2 regions of the Variovorax sp. LjRoot175 genome follow, and region 1 is predicted to be linked to the other one. Evidence: predicted binding sites of a transcription regulator. Region 1 holds the regulator's gene; the other holds the start of a gene.
The links. Region 1 encodes NrdR, which represses ribonucleotide reductase genes. Its sites were predicted from a motif close to CACNANATNTNGTG; they were not measured.

Region 1 (8,052 bases):
GCCGGACGTCGGCCAGCGCAACCTTGAGCGAATCGAAGCCGAGCAGATCGCGCCCCTTCGAATCCGCCAGCTTGATGCTGTGCGCCGCGACCGTGCCGGAGAGCTTGAGGCCCGCGGTGGCGGTGCGTTCGAAGTCGATCTTGAGGTCCGCGTCGAGCTTGCCGGCGCGCAGGGCGACCGGCAGGCCGCCGGGGATGTAGCCCAGGTAAGGCACCAGGTCCAGATCCTTGAAGTGCACCTGCGCGTCGGTCTTGCGGCTTTCCGCGAAGGGCGTGGCGAAAGCGGCCGAATCGAATCCGCTGCCGTTCAGGACGAAGGCCAGCTTGGGCTCGGTCTTGATTTCGCGCTGCGAAGGCAGATTGCTGAGAAAGGGTACCTTGAGCACGAGGTCGCGCAGCTCATGCCTGCGCTTGACGGTCTGGTCGTCGAAATCGACCGCGCCGCCGGTGATGGCGATGTTGTAGATCGCGAAGCGCGGCGGCTCGCTCTTGGGCGCGTCGGGCGCACTGGCGAGCTTGGCCAGGATGTCGTCGATGTCGTATTTGCCGTCCGCCAGGTGCGTCAGCAGGATGGCCGGCGCGTCGATGGCAATGGCATCAATCACCGGCGCCAGACGCAGGATCGATTGCAGCTCCGCATCGGCATAGATGCGCGCCACCGCCACCTGGGGCTGGCTGCCGTCGGCCGTGGCGATGCGCAGGTCCTTCAGCGTCAGCTCGAGCGTCCAGGGCTTGAAGTCGATCTTGCCGACCGTGACCTGGCGACCCAGCTTTTCGCTCGCGATCTTCTGGATCTGGCTCTTGGCGATCGGCGGCACCGCCAACCAGGCAAGCAGCCAGAGACCGAGCAGCACCAGCAACGCCAGCACTCCCCGTCGCACCCATTTGTTCTGTTTCAGCGAAGCAGCATTCATCATCGGGGGCGAGTGTGCCGCAAAAGTGCGAGCACCTTCCCAGAAACAAGAAAGCCCGGTGGCTCGACGCGAAGTCTGGCCTCCGGGCTCGATGGCGGGCGCAACGCCCATGCCATCTTTTCGCTCGACCGGAAGTGAATTTGTTCCGACCGTGCTGGCAGCAAGAGATTGCCACCGTTGGGCCTCGGCCGCTGAACCGTTCGATTGCTCTTCCGGTTGCTGGACCTTGGTTTAACGCCTGAAAGCTCAGGCCTCCTCAGGGTAGGCGCGCGCTCCAAGGATTGCAAATGAGCTTTTCAATGGATCGGCGGCCGGCGATTCGCCCCTCTTCTTTTCAAGCCTTGTTAGCATAAAAACTCAAATCCTTATTCTTGACCGTGTATTTAGCCCCTCCTAGAATCCGCGTAGCCCCCGCCGCCACTTGGCAGCCGGGACTCCACCAATATCCGCTGCTGAATTCTTTCGGCTTAGTCAGGTGGCCGCGCTCCACTCCCCCTCCTTGCGCGGAACCTGATTCGTACCAATCCAAGCGCCGCTGCCTTCGACCATCGCCCTTCTGGCGCTGCGACTCAGGTGCCGCACAGAAAGGAAGAGCGATGAAACAGGCGTTTGAAGCCACGGCCCGCGGGCTGCGGACCGTCGTGTCCGATGTGGCCGACGGTTTTTTCGAGATCACCCACAACGGCTTTGCCCTGGTCGGCTTGGCCATCGTGTTCGCTGCGCTGGCGCTGGCCGCGCGCCCGGACCTGCGCCAGTCCGGCGAAGAACAGCTCATGGGCTGGCTCCAGTCGCGCAAGCCGCCGCCGGAGGCAACCGATCTCGAGCCGACGGCCATCGACCGCACCACGGCGGCGAGCCCGCACGAGCTGCCCAAGCAGCAGGCCGCCGTCGCCTACTGGCTGAGCAAGAAGTACCGCGTGGCCGTCGAGCCGTTGAGCGTGCTGGTGGCCGAAGCCTTCGAACTCGGCAAGCGCACCAAGCTCGACCCGACCCTGATCCTGGCCATCATGGCGGTCGAATCCAGCTTCAACCCCTTTGCCCAGAGCCAGGTCGGCGCCCAGGGCCTGATGCAGGTGATGACCCGCGTGCACGGCGAGAAGTACGAACGCGCGGGCGGCACCCTGACCGCCTTCGATCCGGTGACCAACATGCGCGTGGGCGTCAAGGTGCTGCAGGAATGCATCGCGCGCGCAGGTTCGCTCGAGGGCGGCCTCAAGTTCTATGTCGGCGCCGCCAATCTGCCCGACGACGGCGGCTATGCCGGCAAGGTACTGGCCGAACATGCGCGCCTGCAGCAGGTGGTCGGCGGACGCACGCCGCCCACCACCACGCCGACACCGCCCGGCATGCGGGCGCAGCCGCTGCCCGTGGTGGCACCCGCCAAGCCGGAAGCGAACACGCAGAGCGTGGCGTTGCTGTCCGATCTGTAGGCCCTTTCGAAGACGGCGGCCATCGCCGTCAGCTACACTCGACCGGCACGCGACTGGCGATAGGCGCAACCCTTTTCAGGTGCATTGCGCTGACGTGGAACACCACTGGGAAGCGTGCCGCCCGCGGTCTTGAGCAGGCGTTCAGCCGTTCGCCTGGGCAGCCCTTGTTTGGTTGAAGAACAAGGACCATCGTCTTAAAGGACTGCCATGTACAACCGCAATATCCTGGTCGAACAGACCGATCCCGAAATCTGGGCCGCCATCCAGGCCGAGCATGCCCGGCAGGAACAGCACATCGAGCTGATCGCGAGCGAGAACTACGCGTCGCCTGCCGTGATGGCCGCGCAAGGCACGCAGCTCACCAACAAGTACGCCGAAGGCTATCCCGGCAAGCGCTATTACGGCGGCTGCGAACATGTCGACGTGGCCGAGCAGCTGGCGATCGACCGCGTCAAGCAGCTCTTCGGCGCCGACGCGGCCAACGTGCAGGCGCATTGCGGCGCCTCAGCCAACGAGGCCGTCATGCTGGCCTTCCTGAAGCCTGGCGACACCATCATGGGCATGAGCCTGGCCGAAGGCGGCCACCTGACCCACGGCATGCCGCTCAACATGAGTGGCAAGTGGTTCAACGTCGTGAGCTACGGCCTGAACGACAAGGAAGAGATCGACTACGACGCGATGGAGCGCAAGGCGCACGAATCGATGCCCAAGTTGATCATCGCGGGCGCCTCGGCCTACTCGCTGCGCATCGATTTCGAGCGCTTCGCCAAGGTGGCCAAGGACGTCGGCGCCATCTTCATGGTCGACATCGCCCACTACGCGGGTCTGGTCGCCGCCGGCGTCTACCCGAACCCCGTGCCGCACGCGGACGTGGTGACCTCCACCACCCACAAGAGCCTGCGCGGACCGCGCGGCGGCATCATCCTTATGAAGTCGCAGCACGAGAAGGCGATCAACAGCGCCATCTTCCCGGGCCTCCAGGGCGGACCGCTGATGCACGTGATCGCGGCCAAGGCGGTGGCCTTCAAGGAGGCGCTCTCGCCCGAGTTCAAGGCCTACCAGCAGCAGGTGGTCAAGAACGCGCAGATCGTTGCCGAAACGCTCACCGGGCGCGGCCTGCGCATCGTGAGCGGCCGCACCGAGAGCCATGTGATGCTGGTCGACCTGCGCGCCAAGGGCATCACCGGCAAGGAAGCCGAGGCCGTGCTGGGCAGCGCCCACATGACGATCAACAAGAACGCGATCCCGAACGATCCGGAAAAGCCGATGGTCACGAGCGGCGTGCGCATCGGCACCCCGGCGCTGACCACGCGCGGTTTCAAGGACGAGGAGGCGCGCGCCACCGCGAACCTGATCGCCGACGTGCTGGACAACCCGCGCGATGCCGCCACCATCGAAGCGGTGCGTGCGAAGGTGCATGCACTGACCAGCCGCTTTCCCGTCTACGGTTGAACCGAAAGTGACCGCATGAAGTGCCCCTTTTGCGGTCACCTCGAAACGCAGGTCGTCGAGACCCGCGTTTCGGAAGACGGCGACTTCGTGCGGCGCCGCCGGCAGTGCGGCGCCTGCGACAAGCGCTTCACCACCTACGAACGGCCGGACGTCAATTTCCCGGTCGTGGTCAAGAAGGACGGCAGCCGCGCCGACTTCGATCCCAAGAAGGTCCGCGCCTCGATGATGCTGGCGCTGCGCAAGCGGCCGGTGAGCATCGAGCAGATCGACCATGCGCTGCTGCGCATCGAGCAGAAGCTCCTGTCCAGCGGCTTGCGGGAAATCGAATCGACCAAGGTGGGCGAACTGGTGATGCGGGAGCTCAAGCGCATGGACAAGGTGGCGTACGTGCGCTTTGCTTCGGTTTACAGAAGCTTTGAGGATGTGGACGAGTTCCGGCAGTTGCTGCGGGATATCTGAGACGCACCGGAAGCGGCGCCTCTGACGCCGGTATTCGTGATCGTCAGAGCACCGCAGGCGTCGGAGGCCATCTGCCGTGGCGTCTACGGCACGCCGTGCGAGGAATGAGTTGAAGCTCGGCACAGCCAACGACGCCAGGGTCGCCAAGAGCGCAACCACGACCAACAGTTCGAGTAAAACCGCAAATCCCTGCAGGTCGCCGGCGAGACCCGTCCCGGCCCGAGCAAAATGGTCGCTTCATACATTCAATCCGCGCCGACAGGCCGGCGCGAACTTCCTCCCCTGGCTCAATCAATTCGGCGCGAAGTCTAAATTCCGGAAGCGATGCATGAATAAATCTTTCGACAAACGGACTGAATTGAAGGATCAGCGGAAATCTCGCTAAATCTGAATCAAATCTGAATTTGAAGAATTGCGAATTGACGCCCCCATGAATAGAGATATCCAGGCCATGGCGCAGGCGCTCGATCTCGCCCGTCAGGCGAGCGTCGAGGCGGAGCCGAATCCCCGTGTCGGTTGCGTTCTGCTCGACGAAGAAGGCGCGGTGATCGGTCAAGGCTCCACGCAAACGGTGGGCGGCCCTCATGCGGAAATCATGGCCTTGCGCGACGCCGCCGCCCGCAATTGCCCGATCAAAGGCGCCACGGCCTATGTGACGCTCGAGCCCTGCTCGCACCATGGCCGCACCGGCCCCTGCTGCGACGCATTGATCGCGGCCGGCATCAAGAAAGTCGTGGCGTCCATCGCCGATCCCAATCCGCTGGTCGCCGGCCAGGGTTTCGAGCGCCTGCGCGCCGCCGGCGTCGAATTGGAGGTCGGCGCGGGCGCTGATGAATCGCGTGAACTCAACCTCGGCTTTTTCAGCCGCATGGTCCGCAAGACGCCCTGGGTGCGGCTCAAGGTCGCCGCTTCGCTCGACGGCAAGACGGCGCTGGCCAACGGCACCAGCCAATGGATCACTTCGGAAGCAGCGCGCACAGACGGCCACGCCTGGCGCGCGCGCGCAAGTGCGGTACTGACGGGTGTCGGCACCGTACTCGAAGACGATCCGCGCCTCGATGTGCGGCTGGTCCCAACGCCGCGGCAGCCCCATCTCGTGGTGGTCGACAGCCATTTGCAGACGCCGCCGGAGGCAAAGATCTTCGGCGCGGCCCGGCCCGTCTGGATCTATGCCGCCAACCGGAACGACGCCAGGCAGGCCGCGCTGGAGGCCAAGGGCGCGACGGTCAGCTACCTCGCCAACCCCCAGGGCAAGGTCGACCTCGCGGCCATGCTGCGCGATCTCGCCGTGCGCGAGGTCAATGAACTCCATGTCGAGGCTGGCCACAAGCTCAACGGCTCGCTGATCCGCGAAGGGCTGGTCGACGAACTGCTGGTTTACTTGGCGCCAAAGTTCATCGGAGACGGGCTCGGCATGGCCAGCCAGCCGCATGCATCAGGCCCCCTGACCGTGCTTGGCGATGCATTGGCGCTCGAATTCAAGTCCTTCGAGCCGATCGGCCCGGACCTGCGAATCGTCGCCCGGGTCGCTGGTCGAGACCGCTTTTAGGGTTTGGCCGAGCGGCCTTCGCATCTCTGCGAAAATGCCGCGATGTTCACCGGAATCATTACCGGCGTGGGGCGCATCGCCGCCGTCCACGACCTCGGCAGCTCTTCATCCCACGGCAAGCGGCTCAGCATCGCGGTGCCCGACGGCTATCTGGCCGACGTGGGTCTCGGTGACAGCATCGCGCTCAACGGCGCCTGCATGACCGTCACCTCCCTCGACCCGGCGAAGCAGCTCTTCACCATCGACATCTCGGCCGAATCGCTGGACAAGACGGCCGGCCTCGCCGAAGAAGCGGGCCGCGTCAACCTCGAGAAGGCACTGCGCGCCAGCGACCGGCTCGGCGGCCACATCGTGTCGGGCCACGTGGACGGCATCGGCACGGTCAGCCACTTCGCGCCGGTGGGCGAAAGCTGGGAGCTGCGTGTGCTGGCGCCGCCCGCGCTCGCCCGCTTCCTGGCCTACAAGGGCTCGATCACCGTCAACGGCGTGAGCCTCACGGTCAACAGCGTGAGCGACGGCGCTGACGGCAGCGAGATCAGCATCAACCTGATTCCGCACACGGTCGAAAACACCGCGCTCGGCAGCCTGAAGCAAGGCAGCCGCGTCAACCTCGAGATCGACACCGTCGCCCGCTACGTGGAGCGCATGCTCCAGGCCGGCGCCCTGCCCGTCCCACAGAAAGACAAGACCCCATGAACGCCTCCGTCACGCCGATCACCGCCCCGCGCAGCGGCCGGGCGCCCGCGCCGATTTCGTCGGTCGAAGAGATTGTGGCCGAGCTCGCCGCGGGCCGCATGGTGATCCTGGTCGACGAGGAAGACCGCGAGAACGAGGGCGACATCGTGCTCGCGGCCGACCACGTGACGCCCGAGGCCATCAACTTCATGGCACGCCATGCGCGCGGCCTGATCTGCCTCACGCTCTCCCGCGAGATGTGCGAGCGGCTGCAGCTGCCGCCGATGGTGGCGCGCAACGGCGCCAAGCACTCGACCGCCTTCACCGTGTCAATCGAGGCGGCCGAGGGCGTGACCACCGGCATTTCCGCCGCCGACCGCGCGCGCACCGTGCAGGCCGCCGTCGCACCGAATGCCGTCGCGGCCGACCTGGTGCAGCCCGGCCATATCTTTCCGCTGCAGGCGGTCGACGGCGGCGTGCTGATGCGCGCCGGCCACACCGAGGCCGGCTGCGACCTCGCCGCAATGGCCGGTTGCTCGCCCGCGTCCGTGATCTGCGAGGTGATGAACGAGGACGGCACCATGGCGCGGCTGCCCGACCTGCAGCTCTTCGCCGCCGAGCACGGCATCAAGATCGGCACCATCGCCGCACTGATCGAGCACCGCAGCCGCACCGAGTCGCTGGTCGAAAAGGTCGGCTGCCGCGAAATCCACACCACCTGGGGCTGGTTCACCGCCCATGCCTTCCGCGACAAGCCCAGCCACGGCGTGCACCTGGCGCTGGTGCGCGGCAACTGGAATCCGGGCGACACGGTGGACGTGCGCGTGCACGAGCCGCTCTCGGTGCTCGACGCGCTGGAAGTCAACCGTTCGCTGCACTCGTGGAGTCTCGATGCCAGCCTGGCCCACATCGCGGCCGAAGGCAAGGGCGTGGCCGTGCTGCTCAACTGCGGCGAGACCGGCGCCGAGCTGCTGTCGCAGTTTGACGGCACTGCACGGCCCGCGCAGGCGCCGGAACGTGGGCGCATGGACCTGCGCAGCTACGGCATCGGCGCGCAGATCCTGCGCGAGTGCGGCGTGCACAGGATGAACCTGCTGGGCACGCCGCGCCGCATGCCCAGCATGGCAGCAGGTTACGGCCTGGAGATCGCGGGCTACATCACGAAAGAAGAGCAATGAAGAAGAACACACACGCGAGGCGGGAAGCCTAATGCAGCACGCGAACAAGGGCAGCGATGTCACGCTCGACGGCAAGGGCCTGCGCATCGGCATCGTGCAGGCGCGCTTCAACGAAGACATCACCGACGCCCTGGCCGAGGCCTGCCTGGGCGAGCTCCGAGTGCTCGGCGTCGCCGACGCCGACATCGACCATGTCAGCGTGCCGGGCGCGCTCGAGGTGCCGGTCGCGCTGCAGGCCCTGGCCGAGCGCAACCGCTACCAGGCGCTGATCGCGCTGGGCTGCATCATCCGCGGCGAGACCTACCACTTCGAGCTGGTGGCCAACGAATCGGGCGCAAGCGTGAGCCGCATCGCGCTCGACTACCGCATCCCGGTCGCCAACGCGATCCTCACCAC
Region 2 (8,052 bases), 2.6 Mb from region 1:
GGCGCCGCTCTTGACCTTGGCCGCCAGCTTCTGCGCGGCCGCGACGTCGACGCCGGCCGTGACCTGCTCGACCAGCGCGACGATGTCGCCCATGCCGAGGATGCGTCCGGCATGGCGCTCGGCATCGAACACCTCCAGCCCGTCGATCTTCTCGCTGACACCGGCGAACTTGATCGGCACGCCCGTCACCTGCCGCACCGACAGCGCCGCGCCGCCGCGCGAATCGCCGTCGGTCTTGGTCAGGATGATGCCGGTCAGCGGCAGCGCTTCCTTGAAGGCCTTGGCCGTATTGATCGCATCCTGGCCTTGCATCGCATCGACCACGAACAGGGTTTCGACCGGGTTCAGTGCGGTGTGCAGCTGCTGGATCTCGGTCATCAGCACCTCGTCGATCGCGAGACGGCCGGCCGTGTCGACCAGCAGCACGTCGAAGAAATGGCGCTTGGCATGGTCGAGCGCGGCGCGTGCGATGTCGAGCGGCTTCTGGTCGGGCGTGCTCGGGAACCATTCGGCCCCGGCCTGCTTCGTGACCGTCTTGAGCTGCTCGATGGCCGCCGGACGGTAGACGTCGCCCGACACGGTCAGCACCTTCTTCTTGCGCTTTTCGATCAGGTGCTTGGCCAGTTTGGCGGTGGTGGTGGTCTTGCCGGCGCCCTGCAGGCCAGCCATCAGGATCACGGCCGGCGGCTGGGCCACCAGGTTGATGTCGGCCACGCCTTCGCCCATGGTCGCGGCGAGTTCGCGGTTGACGATGCCGACCAGCGCCTGGCCGGGTTTCAGCGAGCCGAGCACCTCCTGGCCAAGCGCTTTTTCTTTCACGCGGGCGACGAAATCGCGCACCACGGGCAGGGCGACGTCGGCTTCGAGCAAGGCCATTCGCACTTCACGCAGCATGTCCTGCACATTGCTTTCGGTGATGCGGGCCTGGCCGCTGACCTGCTTGACGAGGCGGGAGAATTTTTCGGTGAGGGCGGTGGCCATGGTGCTTCCCGCTCGGCGGGACCGGTATATAGACGGGAGCGAGAGGCGTCTCGCCAAGGCGAGACGCTAAACTCCGACCGATGATTTTAGCGATCCCCTCCCCACTCGGCGTGGCGCTGGGCATCGCCACCGCCGCCGCCTATGGCACGACCGCCGCTGCCTCTTCCTGGCTGGGCCGCCCCTCCATGCAATGGCTGCTCGGGCTGGCCTGGCTGCTGCACGCCTGCGCACTGGGCGTCGGGCTGGTCGGCGGCGATCCGCGCTTCGGCTTCGCGCCGGCGCTGTCGGTCACGGCCTGGCTGGTGCTGACGGTCTACGCGATCGAAAGCCGCATGTACCCGCAGCTCAAGGTGCGGCGCGTGCTTGCGGCGCTGGGCGCGGCGGCGGTGCTGCTCGCCGTGCTGTTCCCCGGCACGCCGCTGCATGTGTCGGCCTCGCCCTGGCTGCCTCTGCACCTGGCGCTCGGCATCGCCTCATACGGCCTGTTCGCCGCGGCGGTGGTGCATGCCTGGCTCATGACCCGTGCCGAAAAGCAGATCCGGCTCGCGGCCGAGCCGCAGGGCGGTGTGCCGCTCCTGACGATGGAGCGCCTCACCTTCCGCTTCGTCACCGCCGGCTTCGTGCTGCTGTCGGCCACGCTGCTCGCCGGCCTGCTGTTCAGCGAGACGCTGTACGGCGCCAGTGCGCGGGCCTGGAAATGGGACCACAAGACCGTGTTCTCGGTGCTGGCCTGGCTCAGTTTCGCGGTGCTGCTGATCGGGCGCGCTCGCTTCGGCTGGCGCGGCCGCACGGCCCGGCGCGTGCTCTACGCGGGCTCCGCCCTGCTGCTCCTGGCCTACGTCGGATCGCGCTTCGTGCTCGAAGTGGTGCTGGCGCGCGCGACACCATGAAATACCTGCTCGTCCTCGCCGTGGTCTTCGTGGCGATCTGGCTCTGGCGCAAGAATCGGCGCGACGAGATGCGCTCGCGCCCGCCGCCGCCGCCGCCCGCCACGCCGGCCGTCGGGGCGCCGCAGGCCATGGTGCGTTGCGCCCATTGCGGGCTGCATCTGCCGGCAGCGGATGCCATCAGCGGACCCGACGGCGCGGTGTATTGCAGCGCTGCGCACCGCCAGGCGGCTGCGCACTGAGGCGCATTGCCGATGAGCACTTTCCTCTGGTCGCGTGGCGAGCCGGCGACGGACTGGAGCCTGCTCGATCAGTTCGGCCGCGAAAGCTCGGCGCTGCTGCGCCTGTGGCGCGGTTTCATGACCGCGCGCTGCTTCGTCGCCGTCGTGCTGCTGCTGTTGCAGGCGGTGACCTTCGCGCTCGGGCAGCCGCTGGAGCCGGCGGCGATCGCGCTGTCCGTCGGCTACCTGGGGGCGGCCTTGCTGGCGGCACGCTATGCGCTCTTCCAGCTGCCGGTGCGCGGCTTCGGCGCCGCCTGGCTTTCGACCATCGGCATCGACCTGATCACCTTCACCGCGCTGCAACTGCTGCAGATCGGCAGCATCAACTACACGCCGCTCTTTGCCTTGCCGGTGCTGATGGGCGCGGTGCTGGGCTCGGGCATGGTGGGCCTGGGCACCACCGCGGCCGTCACGCTGCTGCTGCTGGTGCATGCGGGCTGGTACTGGCTGCAGCAGCCGGGCGACGCATCGCCGCGTTTCGTGCAGGCGGCGCTGACCGGCACCGGCCTGTTCGTGGTGGCGCTGCTCGCGCACGAGCTGGCGCGGCGGCTCACGCGCGAAGAAGCGCTGGCGCAGCGCAATCGAAGCACCGCCCAGATGCACGCGCTGGTGAACGACCTCGTGATCGAGACCCTCAGCGAAGGCGTGCTCGTGATCGACGAGCGAGGGCAGGTGCATGCCGCCAACCCCGCCGCCAACGCGATTCTCGGGCAAGGGCTGGCAGAACTCGCACTGCCCTTCGCGCTGAGCACCTATCCGGCCTGGGCCGCCCTGGCCGCGATTGCGCGCCAGACCTTCGCGCGGCGCACGCCGCAATCGAAGGAAATTCCGGTCGCGCAGGCGCAGGGCGCGCCGCGCGAAGTGCGGGTCCGCACGCGGCTCACGCCGGGCACCGACCGCCACACCGAGAGCCTGTGCGTGATGTTCCTGCAGGACCTGCGCGAGCTCCAGGCGCGCATCCGCACCGAGAAGCTGGCGGCCATGGGCCGCATGTCGGCGGCCGTCGCGCACGAGATCCGCAACCCGCTGGCCGCCATCACCCAGGCCAGCGCGCTGCTGGGCGAGGACCTGGTCGACCCGGCGCACCGCCAATTGACGACGATGGTGCAGCAGAACGCACAGCGGCTCTCGCGCATCGTCGACGAAGTGCTCGATGTCGCGCGGGCCCGCCAGCAGCGGGTGCTGCCGCTGGGCGAACAGCTGGCCCTCGATTCGACCGTGCGCACGCTCGCCGAGGAGTGGGTGCGGCACTCGCAGCGCCAGGGCGTGCTGCTGGTTCTCGAAGCGGCCGGCAGCGTGGTGCGCTTCGACATCGAACATCTGCGGCGCATCCTCGTGAACCTGCTCGACAACGCCGCGCGCTATGCCGGCGATCGCGAAGGCTCGATCCAGGTGACGACGCGCCAGAACGCGGCCGGCCGCGCCAGCCTACAGGTGTGGAGCGACGGCGCACCGCTCGAACCTGCGGTGCAGCGCCATCTGTTCGAGCCCTTCTTCTCCTCCGAAAGCCGCTCCAGCGGCCTCGGCCTCTTCCTCTGCCGCGAGCTGTGCGAGCGGCACGGCGCGACGATCGGCTACGAGCGCCGCGCCCTTTACGCAGCGGGGCCGGAAGGCAACGAATTCTTCGTCTCCTTCGCTGCGGGCGAGACCCGGCTGACACAATAGCGCCGTGAGCACCCCCACCTCCTCAGCACCTCGGCCCCCTGCCCAGATCCTGGTCGTCGACGACGAGCCCGACCTGCGCACGCTCTATGAACTCACGCTGCTGCGCGAGGGCTACCGGGTCGAGGCGGCCGGCAGCGTGTCGGAAGCCCGCGAGCACCTGGACGCGGGCCGCTTCGATGCCGTGATCACCGACATGCGCCTGCCCGACGGGCTCGGCATGGAGATCCTGCAGCGCATCCAGCAGGACCAGCGCAGCGAGCGCTGCGTGGTGATGACGGCCTACGGCTCGGCCGAGAACGCGGTCGAGGCCCTCAAGGCCGGCGCCTTCGACTACCTCACCAAGCCGGTGGACCTCAAGCAGTTCCGCGCCGTCGTCGCCTCTGCCGTGCAGGCCCAGGCGACGCCTGCACGGCCCATGCGCCAGGCCGACGAGGGCAGCAGCAAGGTCGCGGCGACGACCAGCAACGCCGGCTTGGCTGCGCTCGAACGGCTGGTTGGCGCGTCCGAGCCGATGCGCCTCGTCAAGTCCCGCATCGCCAAGGTGGCGCGCGGCATGGCGCCGGTGCTGGTGCGCGGCGAGTCCGGCACCGGCAAGGAACTGGTGGCGCGCGCGGTGCATGCCTGCAGCCAGCGCAGCGACGGCCCTTTCGTCGCCGTCAACTGCGGCGCGATTCCCGAGAATCTGCTCGAGGCCGAATTCTTCGGTGCGAGAAAAGGCTCCTACACCGGCTCCTCGCAGGACCGCGACGGCTACTTCCAGGCCGCACGCGGCGGTACGCTGTTCCTGGACGAGATCGGCGACCTGCCGCTTCCGATGCAATCCAAACTGCTGCGCGCGATCCAGGAGCGCAACGTGCGCCCGATCGGTTCGACACAGGAAGACGCGGTCGACGTGCGCATCGTGAGCGCCACCCACAAGGATCTGCAGGCCGAGGTGCAAGCCGGCCGCTTCCGCCAGGACCTGTTCTATCGCCTCAACGTGATCGAGATCGCGGTGCCGGCCTTGCGCGAGCGGCGCGAAGACCTGCCCGCACTCTGCGAGGCCCTGCTCGCACGCATCGCGCGCGATGCCGGCATGCCGGTGCCCGTTCTTTCGCCCGATGTGCTGCAGCGCCTCGCGGAGCATCCGCTGCACGGCAACGTGCGTGAGCTCGAAAACCTTTTGCATCGCGCCGTGGCCTTGAGCGATGGCGACGTGCTCCATCTCGATTTCGTGGGCAGCGCCAGCATGGCACTGCCTGTGGCCCCGGCGCCGGCAACTCCGGAACAGCAGCCCGCAGCCAGCACGACAGCAGCGCCCTCCGAAGCAAAGCCGGCACCCACGGTACCGAGCGACCTGCAGAGTTATCTCGACCAGCAGGAGCGCGAGATCCTCGTGCGTGCGCTGCAGGAGAGCGGCTTCAACCGGACCGCTGCCGCGGCGCGGCTCGGCCTGAGCCTCAGGCAGATTCGCTACCGGATCGCGCGCCTGGGCATCGCGACCCCCAGCGGCGACGAGGCGAATGGCAACGGTGCCGACGACTGAAGACAACGCAGGCCTCTGGCAGGCCGGCTGGTACCGCTTCGCCCGGCAACTGCGCTCGCCGAATTTCGGGCCGCGCCCCGAGGGCGCGCAGATCGATCTGATCGTGCTGCATTCGATCAGCCTGCCGCCGGGACGTTATGGCGGCGACGAGGTCCAGCAGCTTTTCACGAACCAGCTGGACTGGGATGCGCATCCCTACTTCCAGACCATCCGCGGCATCGAGGTCTCGGCCCATTTCTATGTGCGCCGCAGCGGCGAGCTGTGGCAGTTCGTGAGTTGCGACGACCGCGCCTGGCATGCCGGTCCTTCATCGTGGCGCGGCCGCGCCAACTGCAACGACGACTCGATCGGCATCGAGCTCGAAGGCCTGGAGGGCGAAGGCTTCGAGCCCGCCCAGTACGAGACCCTCGCGAGCCTTTGCCCGGCGCTCGCGCAGCGCCATGCGATCGCGTTCATCGCGGGCCATGAACATATTGCGCCGGGGCGCAAGGCGGACCCAGGCAGCGGCTTCGACTGGCGCCTGCTGCAGGAGCAACTGGGCTGGGACCGCGCGATGTTCCCCGACGTCGTCGCGGTGCGCTGAAATTTTTCAATCGCGATGCATCCCGCGATGCGCAGCGGATGCAGCGCAACAACGCCGATCGCGCAACCCCGGCGGCGCAGCAACCATGCGCCTTTCAGGCCCAAAAACGCCTGCAAGGCCCATGGACAGCGGCAGGCGCTAAGGTGGGTCAGCAACGGCGCGGCATAGCTCTTCATCTGAGAGCTCTTCGCTGTGAACTTGTTCCTTGAACCATTGGGAAAACACTACATCTAGTGGGTTGTGGACCCGCGAGACCCTAGATATAGTGTGCCCTGCCCCGTGCTTCATACCGAGCAACCGGCCACAAGCGGCACCACCGCCCCAACAAGAATTGCCAACAGAGGAACGAATGCAAACTGCCCTGAACACCCCCGCCACACCTCGCGCCGTACCCTCGACGCCGCAAAAAAACGATGTTGCAGGCTCGCCCGCCGGCAACGCGCTCGCCCACTACCAGATCATTCGCCGCAACGGCGCGGTCGTGCCCTTCGAGCCCAACAAGATCGCGATCGCGATGATGAAGGCCTTCCTCGCGGTGCACGGCACCCAGGGCGCGGCTTCCGCCAGCGTGCGCGAGACGGTCGACAACCTGACCCAGGGCGTGGTCCGCGCTATGGTGCGCTCGCGTCCGGGCGGCGGCACCTTCCACATCGAAGACGTGCAGGACCAGGTCGAACTCGGCCTGATGCGCGGCGGCCACCACGAGATCGCGCGCGCCTACGTGCTGTACCGCGAGCGCCGCTCGCAGGAACGCTCGAAGTCGGGCGAACAGGACGCGCAGATCGCCGTTTCGACGCTGCACGTGCTCGACCGCGGCGAGCGCGTCGCGCTCGACCTCAACGAACTCAAGGGCCTGATCGAATCCGCCTGCGAAGGCCTGGGCGACAGCATCACGGCCGGCCCGATCGTGGCCGAAACGATGCGCAACCTCTACGACGGCGTGCCGCTCGACGAGGTCTACAAGGCGTCGATCCTGGCGGCTCGCACGCTGATCGAGAAGGACCCCGACTACACCTTCGCCACCGCGCGCCTGCTGCTGCACACGATCTTCAAGGAGATCATCGGCCGCGAGGTGATGCCGGCCGAACGTGCCCAGGCCTACGCCGACTACTTCCCGCAGTTCGTCAAGAAGGGCGTCGACAACGAGCTGCTCGACGAGAAGCTGCTGCAGTACGACCTGAACCGCCTCGGCGCCGCGCTCAAGCCCCAGCGCGACCTGCAGTTCGACTACCTCGGCCTGCAGACCCTCTACGACCGCTACTTCCTGCACGTGCGCAAGACCCGCATCGAACTGCCGCAGGCTTTCTTCATGCGCGTGGCGATGGGGCTGGCCCTCAACGAAATCGACCGCGAAGCCCGCGCGATCGAGTTCTACGAAGTGCTGTCCTCCTTCGACTTCATGTCGAGCACGCCCACCCTGTTCAACAGCGGCACGCTGCGCTCGCAGCTCTCGAGCTGCTACCTGACCACGGTGCCCGACGACCTCGACGGCATCTACGAGTCGATCAAGGAAAACGCCCTGCTGTCCAAGTTCGCGGGCGGCCTGGGCAACGACTGGACCCGTGTGCGCGCGCTCGGCAGCCACATCAAGGGCACCAACGGCGAGTCGCAGGGCGTGGTGCCCTTCCTCAAGGTGGTGAACGACACCGCGGTGGCGGTCAACCAGGGCGGCAAGCGCAAGGGCGCGGTCTGCACCTACCTGGAAAGCTGGCACCTCGACATCGAGGAGTTCCTCGAACTGCGCAAGAACACCGGCGACGACCGCCGCCGCACGCACGACATGAACACGGCGAACTGGATTCCCGACCTGTTCATGCGCCGCGTGATGGAAAAGGGCAGCTGGACGCTGTTCTCGCCCTCCAACGTGCCCGACCTGCACGACAAGTTCGGCACCGACTTCGAGACCGCCTACGTCGCCTACGAAGAGAAGGCCGCGCGCGGCGAGATCAAGCCGAGCCGCACGGTCCAGGCCACCGATCTCTGGCGCAAGATGCTCACGATGCTGTTCGAGACCGGGCATCCGTGGATCACCTTCAAGGATGCCTGCAACGTGCGCTCGCCCCAGCAGCATGCCGGCGTGGTCCATTCGTCCAACCTGTGCACCGAGATCACGCTCAACACCAGCGACAC

Region 2: ACSQ89_RS24720 (ribonucleoside-diphosphate reductase subunit alpha) is a predicted target of NrdR. The motif match lies at 6,145-6,158, and genes of this name have one in related genera.

What each region holds. Positions count from the first base shown of each region.
Region 1 covers NZ_CAXURY020000001.1:2,347,609-2,355,660, reverse strand. Annotated here, with positions in the region: gene ACSQ89_RS11825 (DUF748 domain-containing protein) at 1-913, opposite strand, end outside; gene ACSQ89_RS11820 (transglycosylase SLT domain-containing protein) at 1,510-2,343, shown strand; ZMP/ZTP riboswitch at 2,383-2,509, shown strand; gene glyA (serine hydroxymethyltransferase) at 2,551-3,795, shown strand; gene nrdR (transcriptional regulator NrdR) at 3,811-4,254, shown strand; gene ribD (bifunctional diaminohydroxyphosphoribosylaminopyrimidine deaminase/5-amino-6-(5-phosphoribosylamino)uracil reductase RibD) at 4,685-5,803, shown strand; gene ACSQ89_RS11800 (riboflavin synthase) at 5,846-6,499, shown strand; gene ribBA (bifunctional 3,4-dihydroxy-2-butanone-4-phosphate synthase/GTP cyclohydrolase II) at 6,496-7,656, shown strand; gene ribH (6,7-dimethyl-8-ribityllumazine synthase) at 7,688-8,052, shown strand, end outside.
Region 2 covers NZ_CAXURY020000001.1:4,974,991-4,983,042, forward strand. Annotated here, with positions in the region: gene ffh (signal recognition particle protein) at 1-981, opposite strand, end outside; gene ACSQ89_RS24695 (cytochrome C assembly family protein) at 1,062-1,871, shown strand; gene ACSQ89_RS24700 (PP0621 family protein) at 1,868-2,110, shown strand; gene ACSQ89_RS24705 (two-component system sensor histidine kinase NtrB) at 2,123-3,814, shown strand; gene ACSQ89_RS24710 (sigma-54-dependent transcriptional regulator) at 3,819-5,339, shown strand; gene ampD (1,6-anhydro-N-acetylmuramyl-L-alanine amidase AmpD) at 5,326-5,922, shown strand; gene ACSQ89_RS24720 (ribonucleoside-diphosphate reductase subunit alpha) at 6,272-8,052, shown strand, end outside.